DNA from 2 places in the Otoolea muris genome. Region 2 is predicted to be linked to the other one. Evidence: predicted binding sites of a transcription regulator. Region 2 holds the regulator's gene; the other holds the start of a gene.
The links. The regulator Rex, encoded in region 2, represses fermentation and respiration genes when NADH is low (regulators of the CRP and FNR family bind a similar motif). The targets are predictions, from matches to a motif close to ATTGTTAANTANTTAACAAT.
Positions count from the first base shown of each region.

Region 1: a site for Rex is predicted at 1,970-1,989, ahead of rsxC (electron transport complex subunit RsxC). Genes of this name have one in related genera too.

Region 1 is NZ_CALPCY010000034.1:42,321-53,470, forward strand. Features, by position in the region: gene NFS31_RS17830 (carbohydrate kinase family protein) at 1-189, shown strand, start outside; gene NFS31_RS17835 (sodium-dependent transporter) at 264-1,631, shown strand; gene rsxC (electron transport complex subunit RsxC) at 2,042-3,373, shown strand; gene NFS31_RS17845 (RnfABCDGE type electron transport complex subunit D) at 3,387-4,322, shown strand; gene NFS31_RS17850 (FMN-binding protein) at 4,322-4,930, shown strand; gene rsxE (electron transport complex subunit RsxE) at 4,946-5,758, shown strand; gene rsxA (electron transport complex subunit RsxA) at 5,773-6,348, shown strand; gene NFS31_RS17865 (RnfABCDGE type electron transport complex subunit B) at 6,364-7,155, shown strand; gene NFS31_RS17870 (LytR/AlgR family response regulator transcription factor) at 7,460-8,179, shown strand; gene NFS31_RS17875 (sensor histidine kinase) at 8,176-9,546, shown strand; gene NFS31_RS17880 (hypothetical protein) at 9,723-9,911, shown strand; gene NFS31_RS17885 (hypothetical protein) at 10,102-10,572, shown strand; gene NFS31_RS17890 (MerR family transcriptional regulator) at 10,760-11,150, opposite strand, start outside.
Region 2 is NZ_CALPCY010000008.1:45,045-58,409, forward strand. Features, by position in the region: gene NFS31_RS07085 (hypothetical protein) at 286-570, shown strand; gene purC (phosphoribosylaminoimidazolesuccinocarboxamide synthase) at 865-1,593, shown strand; gene purB (adenylosuccinate lyase) at 1,599-3,029, shown strand; gene NFS31_RS07100 (adenylosuccinate synthase) at 3,143-4,420, shown strand; gene NFS31_RS07105 (hypothetical protein) at 4,445-4,648, shown strand; gene NFS31_RS07110 (DUF6020 family protein) at 4,581-5,366, shown strand; gene NFS31_RS07115 (hypothetical protein) at 5,370-5,810, shown strand; gene NFS31_RS07120 (hypothetical protein) at 5,916-6,263, shown strand; partial or broken gene NFS31_RS27415 (glycosyltransferase family 2 protein) at 6,303-6,782, shown strand; partial or broken gene NFS31_RS27420 (DUF6783 domain-containing protein) at 7,116-7,397, opposite strand; partial or broken gene NFS31_RS27425 (DUF6783 domain-containing protein) at 7,374-7,484, shown strand; gene NFS31_RS07130 (hypothetical protein) at 7,579-7,773, opposite strand; gene NFS31_RS07135 (N-acetylmuramoyl-L-alanine amidase family protein) at 8,119-9,303, shown strand; gene abc-f (ribosomal protection-like ABC-F family protein) at 9,478-11,463, opposite strand; gene NFS31_RS07145 (redox-sensing transcriptional repressor Rex) at 11,703-12,383, shown strand; gene acpS (holo-ACP synthase) at 12,385-12,807, shown strand; gene NFS31_RS07155 (NAD(P)H-hydrate dehydratase) at 12,767-13,365, shown strand, end outside.

The sequences.
Region 1 (11,150 bases), on a different contig from region 2:
GCGTTTTTGTTCTGTATTCTGAGGGACAGGACGGCGGATCCGGGCGCCCTGAGCGCGGACACGCTGACAGGGTATCTGGAGTTTGCCAATGCCTATGCGGCCTATACGACGACCCGCGAGGGCGCTCTGGCGGCCATGGCGGATGCAAAGCAGATGGAAGAATGGCTTGTGTTTTGTAAAAATATGTAGTAAAATCAGATGCGGCGGCGGTTTCGGAAGGGATCGTTACCGCATTTTTTTATTAAAAATAAGGAGAGGAGATAATGGGAAGAGAAAAATTTTCGTCGCGTCTGGGATTTATTCTGATTTCCGCGGGCTGTGCCATCGGCCTGGGAAATGTGTGGAGGTTTCCGTATATTGTGGGCCAGTACGGGGGCGCCGCCTTTGTGCTTATCTATGCGGCCTTTCTTGTGCTTCTCGGTCTTCCGATCATCGTCATGGAGTTTGCCGTGGGGCGCGCCAGCCAGAAGAGCGCGGCGCTTTCCTTTGACGTGCTGGAGCCGAAGGGGAGTAAGTGGCATATTGAAAAATGGTTTGCGATGGCGGGAAATTACCTTTTGATGATGTTTTACACCACGGTCGCAGGCTGGTTATTCTTATATTTTGTCAAAATGGCGGCCGGCGATTTTACCGGGCTTGACGCTGACGGCGTAGCCGGCGAGTTTGGCCGGATGCTTGATAACCCGGCCCTGATGACGTGCTTTATGGTTTTCTGCGTGATTGCCTGCTTCTCCGTGTGCGCCATGGGCCTTCAGAGCGGCGTGGAAAAGATCACAAAGGTGATGATGGTAAGCCTTCTGGCCCTGATGCTTGTGCTGGCTTTTAACTCCGTGCGGATGGAGGGCGGAAAACCGGGCCTGGAATTCTATTTAAAACCGGATTTTTCCAAAATCAGGGAGGCCGGTATCGGAGAGGTGGTTTTCGCCGCCCTGGGGCAGTCCTTTTTCACACTGAGCATCGGCATCGGCGCGCTGGCTATTTTCGGAAGCTATATCGGCAAGGAGCGCAGTCTGACCGGGGAGGCGGTCAATGTGATGGTGTTAGACACCTTCGTGGCTTTTATGGCCGGCCTTATCATCTTCCCGGCGTGCTTTGCCTACGGGATCGAACCGGGACAGGGCCCGAGCCTGATTTTCATTACCCTGCCGAATGTATTTAACCACATGGCAGGCGGCCGGTTCTGGGGAACCTTATTCTTCCTCTTTATGTCCTTTGCCGCCGCGTCCACGGTCATTGCAGTCTTCCAGAATATTGTGTCCTTCGCCACGGATCTCACGGGCTGTTCCGTCAAAAAGGCGGTTTTGGCCAACATGGTATTGATCATCCTTCTCTCCATGCCCTGTGTGCTGGGCTTTAATGTGTGGGGGTTCATCGCTCCCTTCGGAGAGGGCTCTACGGTTCTCGACCTGGAGGACTTCCTGGTGAGCAACAATCTTCTGCCGCTGGGGAGCCTGGCGTATCTGCTGTTCTGCACCAGCCGGTATGGATGGGGGTATGAGGCGTTCATGACCGAGGCCAACACAGGGGCCGGAATGAAATTCCCGCGCTGGGCCAGGGCGTATGTGTCGTATGTGATTCCGGTGGTGGTGCTGATCATATTTGCGCAGGGATACTGGACGAAATTCTTTTAAATGTACCGCGGGGGGACCGGGATCGCGAAGGGGCCGCCGGCGTCAGGTTCTATATCCAAAGGAACCCGTAGAAAACCGCCGGCGCTTAGCGAGGTCTTTTCGAGCTTAGTGTCCGCTGCGTTTTTCACTGAGCGGAAGCGGGGTTTTGTGGGATAGATGTTCTGCCGCGGGCGGCCCCCTCACGCATCTCCCCCGCCCGCATCCAAACCATCCGCAGCATTTCAAAAATAAATTTTGTATTAATTTTTATACAAAATTCCGTCTAAGATCTTAAATTTCCCAATTGTTAAAAAGATTCCACTATGATATACTATACGCGATAGCTTCTGCCCTCTTTATGTGACAAAAATTTCACAAAATGTTTCATAAATCGGGGAAGAAAATCAAACTAGAGAAAGAGGGTTTAATTGATGGGTTTGGCTACATTTATAGGCGGCATTCATCCATACGAGGGAAAAGAACTGTCTGAGGATAAACCAATCAAGGTTCTTGCCCCCTTAAAGGGCGAGGAGATGGTTTATCCGCTGTCCCAGCATATCGGCGCGCCCGCGAAACCGCTGGTGGGCAAGGGCGATCGCGTGCTGAGAGGCCAGATCATCGCAGAGGCCGGGGGCTTTATTTCTGCGAATGTTCTGAGTTCTGTTTCCGGTACTGTGAAAGGGATCGAGCCGAGACTGGTTGCCAATGGAGCGATGGTTCAGTCAATCATCGTGGAGAACGACGGCGAGGAGGAAGCGATTGAGGGTTTTGGCGAGGAGAGGGATTACACGAAGCTCTCCAAGCAGGAGATCCGCGATATCATCAAGGCGGCCGGTATTGTGGGCCTTGGCGGCGCGGGATTCCCGACGCATGTGAAGCTCACTCCCAAGGACGAGGCGGCGATTGACCATGTGATCGTCAACGGAGCGGAGTGCGAGCCGTTTCTGACCAGCGACTACCGGATGATGATGGAGCGGCCGGAGGAGATTATCGGGGGACTGAAGGTGATCCTTTCGCTGTTTGACAATGCAAAGGGGATTATCGGCATTGAAAACAACAAGCCGGAGGCGATTAAGAAGCTGACGGAGATGGTGAAGGATGAGCCGAGGATTGAGGTTTGCCCGCTTCTCACGAAGTACCCGCAGGGCGGCGAGCGCACGCTGATCTACGCGGTGACAAAGCGGGAGATCAATTCCACGATGCTGCCGGCGGACGCGGGCTGCGTGGTTGACAATATCGACACCGTGGCTGCGATCTACAATGCGGTGTGCAGGTCCATTCCGCTGCAGAGAAAGATCATCACCGTGACGGGGGACGCGGTTACGAACCCGCAGAACTTTGAGGTGCGCCTGGGCACGGATTACAAGAGGCTTCTGGAGGCGGCCGGCGGCTTTAAGGACGGCAAAGAGCCGGAGAAGATGATTTCCGGCGGGCCGATGATGGGCCAGGCGTTATTCAGCCTTGATTTCCCGGTTGCCAAGACTTCCTCGGCGCTGACGACCTTCTCAAAGGATCAGGTTGCGGCCATGGAGCCGACGCCGTGCATCCGCTGCGGAAAGTGCGTGGAGGTATGTCCGGAGCACCTGGTTCCCCAGCTTATGATGGACGCGGCGGAGCGCCATGATATGGAGCGCTTCCAGGCATTGAGCGGCATGGAGTGCGTGGAGTGCGGCTGCTGCGCCTTTACCTGCCCGGCCAAGAGGCCGCTGACGCAGGCGTTTAAGGAGCTTAGAAAGGCCGTGGCGGCAAGCCGCAGAAAGTAGGGGGTGTGAAGAAATGGGAAAATTATTTAACGTATCGTCATCACCTCACGTAAGGAGCGCCCACACGACCCAGGCGATCATGCTGGATGTGGCCATTGCGATGCTTCCTGCAAGTATTTACGGTGTATGGCAGTTTGGGATCCATGCGCTGCTGGTTCTGATTGCGACCGTGGCAGCCTGTGTGGTTTCCGAGTATGTATTTGAAAAAGTGATGAAGAAACCGATCACCATTATGGACGGGAGCGCCCTGGTGACGGGTATGATTCTGGCGCTGAATATGCCTCCGCAGATTCCGATCTGGATTCCCATGCTTGGCGGCGTGTTCGCGATCATTATTGTAAAGCAGATGTACGGCGGGCTGGGCCAGAACTTTATGAATCCGGCTCTGGCGGCCAGATGTTTCCTTTTGATTTCCTTTGCGGGAAAGATGACGACCTTCTCCGAGCCGCACTCTGACGCGGTGGCCAGCGCGACGCCGATGGCGATGTTAAAGGCAGGGGAGCAGGTGGATGTGGGCGCCATGTTCATCGGTAATATTTCCGGAACGATCGGCGAGGTTTCCGTGATTGCGCTTCTGATCGGCGCGGCTTACCTGGTGTACAGAAAGGTGATTTCCCTGCGGATTCCGCTTACATACATTGCGACCGTGGCCGTGTTTGCGGCTCTGTGCAGCGGCTTTGACATGACCTACGTGGCGGCTCATTTATGCGGCGGCGGCCTGATGTTCGGCGCATTCTTCATGGCCACAGACTATGTTACAAGCCCGATCACGCCGAAGGGGCAGTACGTGTTCGGCGTGGCCTTAGGTCTTCTGACCGCGCTGTTCCGTATCTTTGGCGGATCGGCAGAGGGCGTGTCCTATGCGATTATTTTCTGTAACATCCTGGTTCCGCTGATCGAGAAGTACACCCTTCCGATTGCTTTTGGTAAGAAGGGAGGTAAAAAATAATGGCAGGTAAATCCGGATTTGTAAAGGACGCCATGACCCTGTTTGCAATCACCCTGATCGCGGGCGTTGCGCTGGGCGGCGTGTATGAAGTGACAAAGGGCCCCATCGAGCAGGCCACGATCGCGGCGAACAATGCGACCTACAAGGAGGTATTTGCCGAAGCGCAGTCTTTTGAGGAGATCGCGGACGCGGATCTGGGGGGCTGCAACGCAGGGCTGGCGGCCAGCGAGTTCGGCAATGTGGGCATTGAGTCCGTTATGGCGGCAAAGGATGCGTCCGGCGCAGACATCGGCCTGGTGGTGAACTCTTATTCCAATGACAGCTACGGCGGCAAGGTGGGAATCTCCGTGGGCCTTAAGGAGGACGGCAGCATCACAGCCATCGGCATCCGTGAGACGAGCGACACGCCGGGCCTGGGACTTAAGGCCAAGGACGCGCCGTTTAAGGATCAGTATATCGGAAAGACGGCGGAAAAGCTTTCCGTGACGAAGTCCGGCAATGCGGGCGACGCGGAGATCAACGCCATCAGCGGCGCGACCATCACGTCCGACGCGGTGACGAACGCGGTCAACGCGGCCCTGTATTATCAGCAGAATTATGCAAATTAACAGGAGGTGGGAAGCATGAACAAAAATATGGAACGTTTATATAACGGCATTATCAAAGAAAACCCAACCTTCGTGTTAATGTTAGGTATGTGCCCGACCCTGGCGGTTACGACCTCCGCCATCAACGGTATCGGCATGGGGCTTTCCACAACAGCCGTTTTGGTATTTTCTAACTTTATTATTTCGCTTCTGCGAAATATCATCCCGGACCGCGTGCGTATTCCGGCGTATATTGTAGTGATTGCCAGCCTTGTTACGGTTGTGCAGCTTCTGATTCAGGGATTTCTGCCCTCGCTTTACTCTGCGCTGGGCATTTATATCCCCCTGATCGTGGTAAACTGTATCATCCTTGGCCGCGCGGAGTCGTATGCGGCGAAGAATGATCCGATCTCTTCCGCGTTTGACGGTATCGGCATGGGCCTCGGCTTTACAATTGCCTTAACCTGCATCGGCCTTTTCCGTGAGCTTCTGGGCGCCGGCGCGGTGTTCGGCCAGCAGATTATCCCGGAGGATTACCATATCTCCATTTTCATCCTGGCGCCGGGCGCATTCTTCGTGCTGTCCATCCTGACCGCGCTGCAGAACAAGTTCAAAGCGCCGTCTGCGACAAACGGTTCCGCTCCGAAGTCCAGCGCGCTGGTGTGCGGCGGAAACTGTGCTTCCTGCATGGGCGCTGCCTGTGCGGAGAACCACTTAAAGCTTGCTGAAAAGGCGGCCGAGGAGGCGGCGAAGGCGGCTGCGGCCAAGAAAGCGGCGGCAGAGAAGGCCCTGGCGGCCAAGAAGGCGGCTGAGGCGGCGAAAGCGGCTGAAGCCGGCAAAACGGAATAAGGAGGAATGGGAAAATGAAAGAATTGCTTTTAATTGCCATCGGTTCCGCCCTGGTAAATAATGTTGTACTCAGCCAGTTCCTTGGCCTGTGCCCGTTCCTTGGCGTTTCCAAGAAGGTAGAGACGTCTGCCGGCATGGGCGCGGCTGTTATCTTTGTTATCACGATCGCCTCCGCTGTGGCGAGCCTGATCTATGATTTTATCCTGGAGCCGAGCGGTATGGCCTATTTGCAGACGATCGTGTTTATCCTCGTTATCGCGGGCCTGGTACAGTTTGTGGAGATGTTCTTAAAGAAGAACATGGTTTCCCTTTATGAGTCTCTGGGCGTGTACCTTCCGCTGATTACGACGAACTGCGCCGTTCTGGGCGTGGCTCTGACCAATGTAACCAAGGCTTATAATTTTATTCAGAGCGTTGTGAACGGCATCGGTATTTCCGTTGGATTTACGATTGCCATCATCCTGCTTGCAGGCGTGCGCGAGCGCATTGAGCACAACGACGTTCCTTATAACTTCCAGGGATCCCCGATCGTGCTGATCACGGCAGGCCTTATGTCAATTGCATTTTTCGGATTTTCCGGATTAATTTAAAGGGGGAAACGGAGGATGAATATTACTGGTATTATCATTGCGGCCGTTATCGTGGGCGTGACCGGCATCATCGTCGGCATGCTCTTAGGCGTGGCCAGCGAGAAGTTTAAAGTTGAGGTAGATGAAAAAGAGGTTCTTGTCAGAGCGGAGCTGCCGGGAAACAACTGCGGCGGCTGCGGCTTCCCGGGCTGTGACGGCCTTGCAAAGGCGATCGCGCAGGGGACGGCGGCTGTAGACGCCTGTCCGGTAGGCGGCGCGCCTGTGGGGGCGAAGATCGCGGCCATCATGGGCGTTGAGGCCGGCGGCAGCGAGAAGAAGGTGGCTTTTGTAAAGTGTAAGGGCACCTGCGATAAGACGAGGACGCAGTACAACTACTATGGAATCAAGGACTGTAAGATGGCCGGCGTGGTTCCGGGCGCGGGCGACAAAGCCTGCTCCTATGGATGTATGGGATTTGGCTCCTGCGTGGCGGCCTGTCAGTTTGATGCGATCCATGTGGTGGACGGCATTGCGGTGGTGGATAAGGAGAAGTGCGTGGCCTGCGGCAAATGTGTGGCGGCCTGCCCGCAGCACCTGATTGACCTTGTACCGTATAAGGCGGAGCATCTGGTGCAGTGTAACTCCCACGATAAGGGACCGGCTGTGAAGGCGAAGTGCGACAATGGATGTATTGGGTGTACGCTCTGCACGAAGCAGTGTGAGTTTGACGCGATCCATATGGATAACAATGTGGCTGTGATTGATTACGAGAAGTGTACGAACTGCGGTAAGTGCGCGGCGAAGTGCCCGGCGAAGATTATTCTGTAAGCGTGCGCGGGGGATTTGTTGTGAAGGGGGCCGCCGGCGGCGGGCTGTGGATCGCAAATCTCAGGCTGCATGAAATGAGTAGGTTTAAAATTCGCTTTTGAGTTATGAAAAAGCAGACGGCAAAATGCGTGGTGACGCCTGAGTGTGTCATGGGCGTGGGTTGCCGTCTGTTTTTTCATTATAGAGGAGTGTGTCAGCAGGCGTGCAGAGGGCGCGGATAGCGGGCGTTTTTTACTCGCGAATTAATGCAATGCTGTAGCAGGCTGTCTGAATGGTTATACTCTGGAACAGGGAGGGGAGATGTATGCTGTCAGTTGCCGTGTGCGACGATGCGGTTTTGGAATGCGCGGATCTGGCGAGGCGGATCCGGGAGGTATTGGGGCGGGAGGGGATCGGCGCGGCTGTGAAGCGGTTTTTTGCGGGCCGGGATCTGCTGGAGGCCGGGGAGGCGTTTGATCTGGTTTTTCTGGATATCCGTATGCCGGGCATGGACGGGATGGAGCTGGCGAAGCGGCTGCGCGGGAAACAGCCTGATATGATGCTGATCTTTGTCACGTCTGCGAGCGAGTATGTGTTTGAGGCGTATGATGTGGAGGCGTTTCATTATCTTGTGAAGCCTGTTTCCGAGGAGAAGCTGCGGGAGGTTCTTTTGCACGCGGCGGGGAAGATTTGCGGAAGGGAGGAGGCGGGGTATCTGCTGGTTTCGTCGAAGAAAGGGACCGGGAAGGTGAGGCTTAAGGATATTGTGTATATGGAGGCCAGGGGGAGGCTGGTGGATATCCACTGTATGCAGGAGACGGTGACGGTTTCGGAGGCGCTGGGACGGCTGGAGGAGAAGCTTGCGGGGCGGGATTTTTTCCGCTGCCATAAGGGGTATCTGATTAATCTGCGGTTTGTGGATGGTTTTCAGAAAACGCAGATTATGATGGAGAATGGGGATGTTGTCCTGCTGGCCAGGAGGCGGTATGATGATTTTGCCAGGGAAATCCTGAAATTTATGAAGCGGGAGGGCGGTATTCTGTGAGTGTGGATCTGCGGGTAAATGATCCGGCTGTGTGGTTTTTGGCGGGGAAATATGCGGCCTGGGCATTCTTTTATGGCTTGGAGATATTTACGGCGCTGCGCATCCAGGAGGGATTTTTCCGCCCTGCGCGGGTATCTGCAGAGGCAAACCGGGCGCGGTGCCTGACGCTTTTGTTCGCGTTTTTTTTGCTGGCGGATGCGCTGGGGAAGCTGGCCGGCAATTATCTGTTGTTTGCGGTTTTAAGGCAGGCGGCTTTTTTGTTTGTGTGTACGGCTTTTTTTGCGGGAAAGACATGGATGAAGCTGTTTACGGCCGCTATGCTGCTGGCTGTGATGGATTTTTCCTGGAACGGGCTGGAGGCGGCCTTATCGGCGGCGCGCCTGGTTTTGTTTCACAGCCGGAGCGAGATGGCGCTGATGCTCGCCTCCTGCCTGTCGTACCTCGGCGCGGCGGGAGCCCTGCGGGCGAGTTTCAGGCGGCTGAAATTAAAGATGGAGATGTTTTCGCCGCGCTGCGCGAAGGCGATGCTGATCCCTGTATGCGTACTGCTGTTTTTGACGGATGTGGTGAATTTCGGCGCCAGCCGGGGCGTTTCCATGGTGTCGGATGTCAATGGGGAGGCGTACTGGGATCCGTATTTGAATGAGTTGTTTACTCATTTAGGATGTATGGTGCTGGCAATTTTAAGTATTACAGTTGTATTATGTCTGGCAGACGCGATGAACCGGACGATGCAGTATGAGGTGTCAGAGCAGGTGCACCGGGCGAAGGCGGCGCATTATCAGGCGCTTTTGAAGGAGCGCAGGGAGCAGGCGGGGCTGCGGCATGACATGAGGAATCATTTTATTGCTGTGTCAGGGCTGTTAAAGAAGCGGGACTACGAAAGGCTGGAGCAATATGTGGAACGGCTGTGCGAGAGCGGCGGACTGACGGACGGGGAGATACGGACCGGGAACCCGGCGGTGGACGCGATTGTGAATTTGAAGCGGCGCGAGGCGCGGGAGATGGGGATTGCCTTTGCGTGCGATATGAATCTGGCGGGACTGGCGGGGATTGAGGACTTTGATCTCTGTATTCTGCTGGGAAATCTCCTGGATAATGCGATCCACGCCCAGAGCCGGGTGGAGGAGGGGAGACGGCGCATCGCCGTGCGGGCGGAGATCGTGAAGCGGTATGCGGTGTTTGAGATCCGCAATGCGCTGGGGGAGGGGGAAGATAAAACGGGGTTTGGGGAAGAACGGTATGGGATTGGGCTGATGAATGTGCAGCAGATTGTGGAGCGGAATGGGGGGATTTTGGATATTGCGGCAAGGGACGGGGAGTTTTTTGTGTCGGTGATGATGGAGGCGGGGCATGGGGCGTTGTGACTTTTGCTGCGCTGCACGCACAAAAAACACTTAGCGGAATACTGCCCGTGAATCGTAACCGCGGATCCATACAGCCCTGCGCATTGTTTTTCAATCATGCTTTACACGTCATCTGCTTATCTGGTACAATGAATGTGTCATAATAAAAACGTATTTTTCAGAAAGAGGTGTATGATATGCCAAGTGCAGCAGGCATTATCAGGGACTCGATTATAGAGTTTTCAAGGTTACAAAATTGGATGCAGTCTGTCAAAGATAAAGATCCGGCGACCTATCAGTCCATGCATGAAAGGTATATTGAACTGAAGGTTACATTAGTAAGTTTAGGCGTAAATTTAACAGAGCTCGATCGGATAAAAGATTAGCGCGCCAGTCCATTAGTACAGCGCGCGGCGCCTGACCGTATATGACAGAAATCAGGCCGTTTGTTCCCGCATGGTTAAACAAAAACTTTTTTGGCCGAAGAAACCGTTATGATATCTGTGCATTCCCGGATTCTCACAGCGCCTGCCTTTGCGGCTGATGTTCCGGGAGTCTGGAAAAAGGAGGTTTTTTATGAAAGCAGGAACTATGAACGGCCTGATCGGCGCGAATATGAATGTGAAGCTGGCAGAGACGCCGATGCGCGTGTACAGCGAGGCAGAGGCAAAGGGCGATACAGGGGCCATGGAACGCGCCATGGGGTATGCGGAGGAATTTTCGCAGAAGGCAAAGGAGTGCAGCGACGAGGCGAAGGAAGCGATGAAAAGCGAGGTAAAGGAGGAGAAAAAGGAGCAGGAGGCCCTGATCGAACGGCGCAGGGAGGAAGCGGCGGCGCGGCGCGGCGAGACATCCGGGAGACTTCCGGAGCCGGTGGATACGGCTGAGATCAGCGAGGAGGGAAAGAAGGCTTCACAAGGAGCGGCAGCGCCCGCAGGAACCGGCGCAGGCGGGCCGGCCGCGGCGGATATCGCGAAGACGTATACGGAGAGCGGAGGCGCGGTGGATATGCAGGCCGCAGAGCCGCAGATCTGCGTGAAAGCCTGACAGCTTAGTTAAGCGAAGTGAGCGATTGCGATGTGTTGTTGTCGTGAGAGGGCCGCTATCGTCAGATTCTAAATCCGTAAGGAACCCCGCTCCCGCTCGGAGAAAAGCGCAGCGGAAGCAGGGTTTTGCCGGATACAGGAGCTGGCGACGGCGGCCCCCTCACAATGAACCATAGCTCACATACATCTTAACTAATGCCATTGGTTCTGATTTCTGAACGGTTGCTAATTGACTCCATGAGAGGTATTTCAATCTGCACGATATAATCTTCGATCCGCTGTGCGACGGTCTCATTGATCCCTTTTTCATAGGAATATCCGCACAGTTTCAGCCCCTGCCTGCCGGCATACTCTAAGATTTCCCGGTAGCGCTGCGGGATTCCTTCCCAATTTCCCTTATAGAAAGCCCTCAAATAGCGCCCCTTTGGCTGTATATGCAGGCCGTTTTTGCGCCTGAGGAAGGGGATCTCGATGAAGAGCCTGGTATAGTCGTCAAAATGGCCGCTTTGCAGGCTGGCAACGGGGATCATGGAGCCGTAGAAGGCGTCATGCAGGCGGCCTGGAATGTACCGGGCTGTC
Region 2 (13,365 bases):
CAGCTTGACTTCATTGAATAAGAACGATATCATGTAGTTGAAAAAAGGCGGCGAAGATACGCCGCCCTCAGAGGGACTAATGATTGCCTGTGCAATCATCATCCGGCTCATCAGATGCTGTACTGGGCTTGCTGATGGGTCTTTTTCTGTATGTCCTCTGCGCCGTTTGATATAGGGCCCACATTTTCCGGGCCGCATTCCCTTTACATTTCCCTTCATATCCGCTATAGTTAGCATAAAGGCTTTTATGGAACATGGAGAGGCAGCCGCAAAGGAGAGATGCAGTTGCCGTTACAAAGAGAGATCAGACGCTATTTAAAGAGGATGCGCCGCAGAAAATACAAGAGGAGGAGGCGTCTTACCGCATGCCTGTTCTGCGCTGTTTTGGCGTACCTTTTGGCAGCAAAAGGCGCGGGGGAGAAGGCGTTTGCCGTCTGGGAAGGGCAGGCGGTGGAATATACGCTTCCTATTGCCAGATCCGGGGGAGACAGCTCGTTCCGGATTGAGCTGCGCCTTCGCGAGGGGGAAATCCGTTTTTTTCACGAGCGGACAGGAGCGGTTATACCGTAGCCTGTACCATGGTTCATTGACAGGAAACAGAGTCATATTTAGTCAGTAAATCAGCGGATTCAGTCTGTTAAGGCGCGCTGTTTAAACGCAACATATGGCCTGCCGATCACGTAGCCGTGGGAAGCTTCCCACGGCGGCCTGGTTTGCTCCCGCCGCCCTCATAACGCGAAATCCCGCGAAAAAACAAATGCGCTATTGATTTTGCCAGAGGAGTATATTATAATTTCTACTGGCAATTGGCATTTTTGCCTCTTTTCTACTCACACTCACACAAAAAAGGACAGGTGGTCACATATGAAGAAATTAGATTTACTCTATGAAGGCAAAGCGAAAAAGGTCTTTACGACCGAAGATCCGGATGTTCTGATCGTAGACTACAAGGATGACGCGACCGCGTTTAACGGCGTCAAGAAGGGGACGATCGTGGGCAAGGGCGCGATCAATAACCGCATGACCAACCATATTTTTAAGCTTCTCGAGGCGGAGGGCGTGCCGACGCATCTGGTGAAGGAGTTAAGCGATCGCGAGACGGCGGTTAAGAAGGTGGAGATCGTTCCCCTTGAGGTCATTATCCGCAATTACTCAGCCGGAAGTTTTGCAAAGAAGATGGGCATGGAAGAGGGCATTGCGTTCAAGCGCCCCACGCTGGAGTTCAGCTATAAGAACGATGATTTAGGCGATCCGTTTATCAATAAATATTACGCGCTTTCTCTGGAGCTGGCGACCGAGGAGGAGATCGAGGCGATTACGAAGTATGCCTTTAAGGTCAATGAGGTGATGCGCCGCTATTTTGACAGCCTGGGGATTGACTTAATTGACTTTAAACTGGAGTTTGGCCGTTTTAAGGGTCAGATTATCCTGGCGGACGAGGTTTCCCCGGATACATGCCGTCTGTGGGATAAGGAGACGCATGAAAAGCTGGATAAAGACCGCTTCAGGCGCGACATGGGCAATGTGGAGGACGCCTACCAGGAGGTATTCAGACGCCTTGGCATTGCGGACCGCGAAGAAGAAGCGAGGTAAAGGCCATGTATGACAGATATGTAAGCCCCCTTTCAGAGCGCTACGCCAGCCGTGAGATGCAGTATATTTTTTCTCCGGAAAAGAAGTTTAGGACCTGGAGGCGGCTGTGGATCGCCCTGGCGGAGACGGAGAGGGAGCTGGGGCTGCCGATCACGCGGGAGCAGCTCGACGAGCTTCGCAGCCATCAGGACGATATCAATTTCGAGGTGGCAAAGGAGCGGGAAAAAGAGGTCCGGCATGATGTGATGTCCCATGTGTACGCGTACGGCGCACAGTGTCCGAAAGCGAAGGGGATCATCCATCTGGGCGCGACGTCGTGCTATGTGGGGGACAACACGGATCTGATTATCATGTCAGAGGCCCTTTTGCTGGTGCGGAAAAAGCTGTTAAATGTGCTGCATGAGCTGGCGGGCTTTGCGGAGCGGTATAAGGCGCAGCCGACGCTGGCCTTTACGCATTTCCAGCCGGCGCAGCCGACGACCGTGGGAAAGCGGGCGACGCTCTGGATGATGGAGCTTTTGCTGGACCTTGAGGATCTGGACTATGTGCTCCACTCGCTGCGCCTGCTGGGTTCCAAGGGTACCACGGGCACGCAGGCGAGCTTCCTGGAACTGTTTGACGGGGATCATGAGAAGTGCAGGAAGCTGGATCAGCGCATTGCGGAAAAAATGGGCTTTGAGGGCTGCTATCCGGTGTCGGGGCAGACGTATTCGCGCAAGGTGGACAGCCGTGTGCTGGGCGTCCTGGCCGGGATTGCGCAGAGCGCGCACAAATTTTCCAATGATATCCGTCTGCTGCAGCATTTGAAGGAGGTGGAGGAGCCGTTTGAGAAGTCCCAGATCGGTTCCTCGGCCATGGCGTATAAGAGAAATCCCATGCGCAGCGAGCGGATGGCGTCCCTGGCGGATTATGTGATGTCCAATATGATGAATCCCATGCTGGTGGCGTCCACACAGTGGTTTGAGAGGACGCTGGACGACTCGGCCAACAAGCGCTTAAGCGTTCCAGAGGGCTTCCTGGCAGTGGACGGCATCCTGGATCTGTATCTGAATGTGGTGGACGGCCTGGTGGTGTATCCGAAGGTGATCGAAAAACGCCTCATGTCCGAGCTGCCCTTTATGGCCACGGAAAATATCATGATGGATGCAGTCAAGGCCGGCGGCGACCGGCAGGAGCTGCATGAGAGAATCCGCACGCTTTCCATGGAAGCAGGGCGCAATGTAAAGGAAAAGGGACTTGAGAATAATCTTCTGGAGCTGATAGCAGCGGATCCGGCCTTTCATTTAAGCCTTCAGGAGCTTCAGGAAGCCATGGATCCGGCCCTCTATACGGGCCGCGCGAAGGAGCAGACGGAAGAATTCCTGCGCGAGGTGATTGGGCCGGTCTTAAAGGAGAATGAGGCGCAGCTTGGGATGAAAGCGGAGATTCATGTGTGATGCTGCGGCGCGCGGTATTTACAAAAAAAGAATAAATGTACGCCCGGAATTTCACCGCGCCTGATGTTGTGAGTTTTTGGGCGTACATAGAATTCCTTAAGGAGGAAAGAGCCATGGTAAGAGCGATAGTAGGGGCGAACTGGGGAGACGAGGGCAAGGGAAAGATCACGGACATGCTTGCCAGGGAGTCGGATATTATCATCCGCTTCCAGGGAGGAAGCAATGCAGGCCATACGATTATTAATAATTATGGACGCTTTGCGCTTCATCTGCTGCCGTCAGGCGTATTTTACGACCACACGGTGAGCATTATCGGAAACGGCGTTGCGCTGAATGTTCCTTATCTGAATAATGAGCTGGAGGATCTTGTGTCAAGAGGCGTGCCTAAGCCTCGTATTCTGGTGTCGGATCGGGCGCAGCTTATGATGCCGTACCATGTGCTGTTTGATCAGTATGAGGAAGAGCGTTTGGGCGGAAAGTCCTTTGGCTCAACAAAATCGGGAATTGCCCCGTTTTATTCCGATAAATATGCGAAGATCGGCTTTCAGGTGAGCGAGCTGTTCGCGCCGGAGACCTTAAAGGAGAAGGTGGAACGCGTCTGTGAGAAGAAAAATGTGATGCTGGAGCATCTGTACCACAAGCCGCTCCTGAATCCGGACGAGATATTTGAGACGATGATGGGTTACAGGGAGATGATTGAGCCGTACGTGTGTGATGTATCCGCTTATTTAAGCGGGGCGCTTAAGGCCGGGAAGAAGATCCTGCTTGAGGGCCAGCTCGGATCGCTCAAGGATCCGGATCACGGGATTTATCCCATGGTGACGTCCTCCTCCACGCTGGCGGCCTTCGGCGCAATCGGGGCCGGCATCCCGCCGTATGAGATTACGCAGATCACGGCTGTCGTGAAGGCGTACTCGAGCGCGGTGGGCGGCGGCGCGTTTGTCAGCGAGATCTTCGGCGGCGAGGCGGATGAGTTGCGGCGCAGGGGCGGCGACAAGGGCGAATACGGCGTGACGACCGGCCGTCCGAGGCGCGTGGGCTGGTTCGACGCAGTGGCCAGCCGCTATGGCTGCCGGATTCAGGGCGCGACAGAGGCGGTTCTGACGGTTCTCGATGTGCTGGGCTATCTGGACGAACTGACACTGTGCGTGGGGTATGAGATTGACGGCGAAGTCGTGAAGGATTTCCCGGTTACGCATAAGCTGGAGAAGGCAAAACCAGTGTATAAGACCATGCCGGGCTGGAAGTGCGACATCCGCGGGATCAGGAAGTATGAGGATCTTCCGGCGGCGTGCAGGGCGTACATCGAGGAAATTGAGCGTGAGATTTGCGTTCCGATCACCATGGTTTCCAACGGGCCGGGGCGCGATGAGATCATAATGCGCGGGTAAGGCGTCAATCAGGGAGGCGTTTGGATGAGTGTAAAGGAAAGAATGCAGATGCAAAAGGGAGGCGCGGCCAGAGTCTGGCTCCGCTATCGGATCGGCGGCGGCTCTGGCGTTTTGCTACAGGCAGGAGAGGAAACGGGCGCTGGCTGCTGTTCTGCTGCCGATGGCGCTGTTCCAGATCGGATTTTCCGGTATGCTGCTGCCTGCATTAAAGATTTCTCCGGGCAGTGATCGGGAGTGGATGGGATTTTTTTACCAGCAGACAGCCCGCTATGTCCGGGATTATCCGGATGAGGTGACTGTACAGGAATGGGAAGCGATTGACGGCGTTCTGGAGTATGATAAGCTGGCAGAGGCATATAATCCCATCACCTCGGATCCGGTTAAGTTTGATGCGTACCGCAGCGAGCAGACGTGGAAAGAGCGAAAGGCGTATTTTAAGGCATGGTTTCAGCAGTTTTTGAAGCACCCCGGCGTCTATGTGGAAGCGTCCATTAACGGCTGTTATGGCTTTTTCTATCCGGGATCAAAGGAATGGTATGATTACCTGGATTTCAGCAGCGTGATCAATGAGAGGGGAAATGGTTTCTTTTGTATTTATCATCCAGAACCGTTTAAGCCGCTGAGAGAATGTTTGACGCGGGGAGAGGCCATGGCAAAGGAGCTTCCGGTGATCGGCCTGTTTTTCCGGCATGGCGTCTATGTTTTTGTGACGCTGTGGCGCGCCATGATCTTGGCGGCAGCCGGGAAATACCGCTATGCGGCGGCCCTGACGCCTTTTTTGGGCAATATACTGGTCTGCATTGTATCCCCTTATAATGCGAATACCAGATACCTGCTGCCGGTGATCTACGGGACGGGCCTTTCTGTCATGGCCGTATACTCTGCTTTTGAAAAAGGCGGTGTGCCGGCGCGCGAGGGGGAAGTGTTTAAGACAAGGGAGAAATAAATCGTGATGAAAAGAGAGAGGCGCGAAGGCGGCCGGGAGACGGGGAGCGGAAGGGAAACGGGCGGAAAGCGGACTTATACAGGGCGCTTCTTCAGGGAGCTTGATTTTAGCGGGAGAGAGGTATTTCCTCCTTCACGCATTTCAGATTTGCCTGCCTGGGTGGAATGGCTCTGCCTGGGCGCAATGCTTTTGATCGCTTATGCGACCTTTATGTATTTGGATATCACCGATACGTATGATAACTCGATCCTGTTTTTAAAGGCCATTGCACGCGGGGAGCTTCGGGGCTTTTATTCTTTTACCGTGGAGCGCGCCAGGATGTTCTGGGCAGCCAATTATGATTTTATGGTCTACATCGTGTATGGGCTTTGGAACCTGCCTGTGCTCCTGATAAGCCGGCTGCGCGGGATTGATTATCTGGACTGGAGCCTGGGGCTTTTGTAGTGCAAAACGCTGGGGATCCTTTTAACGTTTGCCAAGGCGTATCTCATCTGTAAGATTGCGCGGCTTTGCGGGACGCCGAAGAAATTTGCCGCGCTGGGATCGTTTTTGTTCTTAAGCAGCGCCGCTCTTTTTGTGATCGTCTTTGTGGTCAGCCAGGTGGACGGGTTTGCCCTGTTCCTCCTGCTGCTGGGCTTTTATTTTTACTTAAAGGGAAATGGGAAGGCATTTCTCCTGTGCTATATGATTGCCATGCCGAGCAAGATGTTTGCCGTGTTCCTTTTCCTGCCCCTGGTGCTTTTAAAGGAAAAGCGGATTCCCTGCATTTTTGCCGCCCTGGCTCTTTCATTTTCGGGAAGCATCTTCTCAAAGCTCCTGTTTGGAGCGGATCCGGCGCACCCGGCGTATATCAACGGGGAAAGGCAGCCGTTTAACCTGTTTATGCGGATCCGGTGAAACCGTTCAGGACATGTCTGCGGCATCAGGAGGGAAAAAATGAAGAAGCCAACGCTGTATATTGTGATACCGTGCTATAATGAGGAGAGTGTGCTTCCGATTACGGGGCCTTTGTTTTCAGATAAGCTGTCTGAGCTTGAGGAGGAGGAGCTGATTGCAAAGGACAGCCGGATCCTGTTTGTCAACGACGGATCAGGGGATCGAACCTGGGAGCTGATACAGGCCATGGCCGCGGCGGATCCCCGTTTTATCGGGATCTCCCAGAGCCGGAACCGCGGCCACCAGAATTCGCTGCTGGCGGGCCTGATGTATGCAAAGGATCGCTGTGACATCACGATTTCCATTGACTGCGACGGACAGGATGATTTGGATGCCATGAATGCGATGGTAAAGGCGTGGCACGACGGCTGCGAGGTGGTGTACGGCGTGCGCAGCAGCCGTAAGACGGACTCCTTTTTCAAACGGTTTACGGCCGAAGCCTTTTACCGTCTGCTGAACCGGATGGGGGTGGAGGTCGTCTTTAACCATGCGGACTACCGCCTGCTTGGAAGCCGCGTGCTGGCGGAGCTGGAGCGGTTTGAGGAGGTCAATATTTTCCTGCGCGGGATGATCCCGCTGGTAGGATTTCGCAGCACATCCGTCTACTATGAGCGCCATGAACGGCTGGCCGGGGAGAGCCATTACCCGCTCGCCAAGATGGCGGCGCTGGCTATGAACGGGATCACGAGCCTTTCGATAAAGCCTATCCGTTTTATCACCGGCTTTGGGCTTTTGGTGGCGGCCATGAGCTTTGTCGGTGTGGCATGGTCCGTCACGCAGGTCTTTTTGGGCCGCACGGTGCCGGGCTGGGGCTCAACGGTCAGCATCCTCTGCTTTTTCAGCGGGATCCAGCTTCTGGCTATGGGGATCATAGGGGAATATATCGGTAAGATCTACCTGGAGACAAAGCGCAGGCCGCGCTATATCATAAGCGAGACGACGGAGGACGGGGATGCGGTGAGGGATAAAGAAGGCGAAAAGGGTAACGGTTTGTAACAGCCTAGAGCGTGTTTGAAAAATCATTCCCGCCATCTGCATGCCCCACTTTGCGGCATATTTGTGCCAAATTCACTTAACGCAGCCCACTGCGCCGCGTTCATTTGGCCCAAATCTCCCACAAAGCGGCACGCACATCTGGCAGAAAGCATTTTTCAAACACGCTCTAGTACAGCGTTGCATTAATTTACGAGTAAAAAGCGCTTGATATTCGTGTCATCTGTGCGTCTGCGAAGCGTCGGCGTAGTGGCGCCTACGTCTAGCTTCGCAGGCGCGCAGGTTATTTGCGGTTTTTGAGGTGGCGGATCAGGAGAACAAAGGCGTAGAGGCCCACGGGAACGGCGATGGAGCAGTAGACAGACGCCATCAGAAGGTTCTGTGACAGGGGGCTGTCCATCAGGGCGAAAATGAGGGAGCAGGCGTACAGGAGGAAGAGGCATAAAGCGGCAACGGCGGCCAGTTTTCGGAATTTCATAGTGGAACCTCGCTTTCAGGGGGGATGCGTTTTATTTTTATTATACTATGAAATTGAACGGATGCGCAAGGGGGGAGGGCGTGAAGAGGCCGCCAGCGGCAGATTCTATATCCATAAGGAGCCCCGCTTCCGCTCGGAGAAAAGCGCAGCGGACGCTAAGCTCGAAAGGATCTCGCCAAGCGCCGGCGGTTTTCTACGGGTTCCTATGGATATAGAAGCTGTCGCTGGCCGCGTGACCGGCGGGCCGTGACATTAACGTATGCTTTCGCCGGGGCGTACAGGTGGCGGCTGCCTCACAACTAAAAGCTCAATACAAAACTGTCCCAGAGAAAGGAGGCGCTGATTGTGAAAATACACGTTCTACCCCGCCCTGCGCGCACATTGCTTTTGGGCGTCTGTCTGGCGCTTATTCCGGGAGTGCGTACTGGTTTTGCGCAGGCTCAGGAAGCAGCCGCCGTTTCCGCCTCGGCCGCCGGACATTGGGTCGGGGATGGGGAGGACTGGCAGTATATCCTGCCGGACGGCGCGCCTCTGGAGAGGAGCTGGCTGCACGATAACGGCCTGTGGTATTATTTCGGGAGCGACGGTTACATGAAGATTGGGAAGCACAAGATTGATTCCCATACGTATTTTTTCCGGGAGAACGGCGCCATGGCGGTCGGATGGGCTTATGATTATGAGGAGGATGTCTGGTATCACGCGGGAGAGGACGGGCGCCTCGCTAAGGGGTGGCTTCTGGCCGGGGATGCATGGTACTGGTTTAATTCCTCGTGTGAAATGTATCATGGCGGCGAGCGGATGGTCAGCGGGCATAAGTATTATTTCTTTGAAAACGGGCAGATGGCGGCGGACCAGTATGTGGGAACGGGATATTACGATGAAAACGGACTGCGGGATCGGCGCTATGACATGACGATTCAGGGAAAGCGGAGGCCGGATAAGGATGAGCAGGAGCGCATTACAAAGGCCCTGGCAGAGGCGCCCCGGGAGTGGATCCGGGCGTTTCATGAGAGCGGCTGGGAGATGATGTTTTATACGGATAAGAAGTATTTTTCAGCGCCCAGGACGGATCAGGGGATTTTTTACGTGTATCACAAGACGGATACGCATTACAGGAAGCTGAAGTTTACGAATCCGGATACGCTGGCCATGGCGTTTGGGGAGTATGTGGCCTGGGCGACGGGGAATGACGGCGATGCGAATGGCTTTATGGCGGACTATGGCCAGTACCTGGCGCAGAGCAGCATAGCCCAGCCGCTGCCCTCGTATTTTGACGGAAATATTTCCATGCAGTTCGGGCGTCTGTTTGAGAGCTTTTGCTCGGAGGAGCTGAGGGCCGATATGCGCAGGAACAGCCCGGATCTGCTGCGGTATTTGGAGCAGACGCTTAAGATTACCCGAGAGGGGAGGAAGCCGGATCTGGATGAGCTGGAATATGAGGATTTCCTTGATGAATGGGGGGCCGGGTCTGAGATAAGGGGACCGGCCGGGGATGAGAGTCTTATGGAGAAGCAGGGGCCGGGGGAGTAAATAGCCGGCTGGAGCGCGCGGGCGCCTTTTAGAAGCCTTTGGACATCAGGGGCTTTTAGGAGGCGCTTTTTTATTATCTTGAAGGGCAGAAATTTTTTGTATAATTAAGTTGAGGAAGAAGCGGATTTTAAACGGCGGGAGTTCCGTCAGAGGAATGGATGTACCAGGAGCCGGCTACTGCGCCAGCTCCTCCCATTTTTCATAAAGCGTCTCCAAAGTCTCTGTCAGCCGCTCCTTTTCCTGATTGAGTTCAATGAGCCTGGAGGGGTTTAAGTAAACGCTTTCCTCGCTTAACAGGGCGTCGATCTCCTGTCCTCTCGTCTCCAGGGCGTGTATTTCTTCTTCGGTTTTCTTTAATTCATTCTGGCGTTTGCGGATTTTCGCCTGTTCCTCCTTTTGCTGCTTCCAGTCGGTTTTTCCGGCCGGGGCTGCGGGCCGGGGCGCCGGCGCATCTGCCTTGCCGGCATCGGAAACGGGGCGGGCGGGATGCGGGCTGTCTGGGAAAGCGGGATCGTCTGCCAGCCTGGGCCGGGCCTGCGCGGCAGCCTGTTCCAGGATGTCCTTTTTTTCCAGATAGTAGTCGTAATTTCCAATATAATTGATCAGGGTCTTAAGTTTCAGATCCAGGATACGGGTCGCTGTTTTGTTGATAAAATAACGGTCATGCGATACGTAGAGCACGGTTCCGGTATAGTGCGTGAGGGCCTGCTCCAGGATTTCCTTGGAGGTGATGTCCAAATGGTTTGTGGGCTCGTCCAGGATCAGGAAATTGGCCTCGGAGAGCATGAGTTTTGCCAGAGAGACGCGTCCGCGCTCCCCGCCGCTCAGATCGCGGATCAGCTTAAATACATCATCCCCGGTAAACAGGAAGGCGGCCAGGGCGTTGCGGATCTGCGTGTTATTCATCGCAGGATACGTATCCTGCAGCTCCTGAAACAGGGTTTTATCCATGTGAAGGACCTGATGCTCCTGATCATAGTAGCCGATATGAACCTTAGATCCCAGGCGGAATTCCCCGCTGTCTTGGGGGAGAAGGCCGTTTAGGATCTTGAGGATCGTCGTTTTTCCGGTTCCGTTATTTCCGATAATGGCCACGCGCTCCCCGCGCCGGATGTCAAAATCCACGCCGGAAAACAGCGTCTGTCCGTCAAAGCTTTTTGTGAGTCCCCTGACGGCCAGCACGTCGTTCCCGCTGACGACGTTCGGCTCAAGGGTAATACTCATGCTGTCATTGACCTCCAGAGGCTTTTCAAGCACATCCATCTTAGACAGAAGCTTTTCGCGGCTCTCGGCCCGCTTGATGGATTTCTCCCGGTTAAAGGAGCGCAGCTTTGCGATGACCTCCTCCTGATGGCGTATCTCCTGCTGCTGATTTAAGTAAGCCTTCATAATATTGGCCCGGATCAGCGCCTTTTTTTCGCTGTACGCGGAATAATTGCCCTGAAAAACCGTCGCCTTTCCCTGATCCAGCTCAACGATCTTTGTGACGACCCGATCAAGGAAATAGCGGTCATGGGCCACGATCAGAACCGTGCCGGGATAATTCATCAGATACGTTTCCAGCCATGCGATGGATTCCATATCGAGATGGTTCGTCGGCTCGTCAAGGAGTATGATATCCGGCCTGGACAGAAGAAGCTTTCCCAGTGAAACGCGGGTCTTCTGGCCTCCGGAGAGCTCGCGGACCGGCTTGGAAAACTCGTCCTCCGCAAAGCCAAGGCCCTTTAACACGCCGGTGATCTCGCTCTTCCATGCATAGCCGTTCTGGAGCTCAAATTCATGGTCCAGGCGGCTGTAGGATTCCAAAAGGCGGTCAAGCTCCGGCCCCGCGGCGGATTTCATCTTAAGCTCCAGGGCGCGCAGGCGTTCCTCCAGCTCCAGTATGGGCCGCTTTACTTCCATCAGCTCGTCAAAGATCGTGCGGCTGCCGGAGATATCCTGCTGCTGCGCGAGATATCCGAGCGTCTTTCCCTTTGAGAGCGCGACGCCCCCCTCGTCCGGGAGAAGCTCCTGGGCGATGATTTTAAAAAGCGTGGACTTGCCGGCCCCGTTGATGCCGACAACGGCCGCGCGCTCGTGTTCTTCTATGTGAAATGATACGCGGGACAGGATCTGGTCCGTACCAAAGGTTTTTGAAATGTTGCTGCAAGACAGAATCATGGTTTCCTCCTGTAAAAATCGGTTGGGTAACAGGCCGGATAAGGGGCGCTGTTACGGGTCGGATTACATTATAGTATAAAAAGAAGGTATTTTCAAGGAATGTTGGGAATTACTGGCGCTCTGGCAGCCGGTATCCCGTCTGTTTCAGCACCGTGAAATTTTGGGAATTCATTTGACAATCATTTGTCATCTGTTATAATAATACTATTATGTAAACAGAGAGAGGGTGAATGAGAGCCGTGGAACAGAAGGAGATATCGAAAGCAGTGATTTCGAGGCTGCCGCGCTACTACCGCTATCTGGGAGAGCTTCTGGAGGAGGGGGTGGAGCGGATTTCCTCGAATGAGCTGAGCATCAGGATGAAAGTCACGGCATCCCAGATTCGCCAGGATTTAAATAATTTCGGTGGATTTGGCCAGCAGGGCTATGGATATAATGTGCAGTATTTATATACGGAGATCGCGAGGATCCTTGGGATTGACCGCCAGCATAATCTGATCATCATCGGGGCCGGGAATTTGGGGCAGGCGATTGCCAATTATACGAATTTCGAGCGGCGCGGGTTTATGATCAAGGGGATGTTTGATGTGAATCCGCGCCTGGTGGGCTTAGTGGTCCGCGGGGTGGAGATACGCGGGATCGAGGATCTGGAACGGTTTATCAAAGAACACGAGGTGCAGATTGCGGCGCTTACGATTCCGAAATCCAAGGCCCCGGAGGTGGCGGACCGTCTGGTGCGCGCCGGGATCAAGGCGATCTGGAATTTTGCCCACACGGATCTGCAGGTTCCGGACGATGTGGTGGTGGAGAATGTCCATTTGTCAGAGAGCCTGATGCGCCTGTCGTACCGCGTCTGCAATATGCAGGATCAGAAGGAACAGGAGCTTAAGGCCCGTGCCGGGAAGCAGGCGGGGGAATGAGATGATAGTAGGTGTGGGGACGGATCTGGTTGAGATGGATCGGATGAAAAAAGCCTGCGGCAGGGAAAGCTTTTTGAAGCGGATCTACACAGAGGAGGAGCGCCGGCAGGCCGGGAAGCGGATTTCCCGCCTGGCCGGCGATTTTGCCGTTAAGGAGGCGGTCGCCAAGGCGCTGGGGACCGGTTTTCGCGGCTTTGGGCCGGAGTGTATTGAGGCGCTGCGGGATCCGCTCGGAAAGCCGTATGTCCGTCTGTACGGAAGGGCCGGGGAGCTGGCGGAGGAGCTTGGCATTGATGAGTTTCATGTCTCTGTCACGAATACGGCGCAGTATGCGGCCGCGTTTGTGGTGGGAGAGGGGAGAAGGGCTGGTAGGAGGAACAGCGATGAGACGTTTGGTAACAGGCGAGCAGATGAAGGAGATTGACAGTTATGCGATCCATACCATAGGGATCCCGTCCATGGTGCTTATGGAACGGGCGGCGCTCTGTGTGGCGGATGAGATGGAGCAGGCGTTTTCCCGGACGTTTGGACGCGGGCTCTGCACGGCGAAGACGGCCGTATTCTGCGGGACAGGGAACAACGGGGCGGACGGCGCGGCGATTGCGCGGATCCTTCATCTGCGCGGATGCAGTGTATTTCTTGTGACAGTGGGGGATCGGAGCCGCTGGACGCCGGAGCTGCGCAGCCAGATCGCGATTGCGCGCAACCTGGGAATTCCTGTGAGGCGTTTTGAGGAGCCGGGAGAGAGGAATGATTCGTTTGACGCGGCGGTTGACGCGCTGTTTGGGGTCGGGCTTTCCAGGGAGGTGGAGGGGAGCTTCCGGGAGGCGATCCGTTTCTTCGACTCTGCGCGCCCCGGTTTTACGGTGGCTGTGGATATCCCGTCCGGTATCCATTCCGGGACAGGGGCTGTGCTGGGGGCGGCGGTGCGCGCGGATCTGACCGTGACCTTTGGCTATGAGAAGGCCGGGACGGCCCTGTA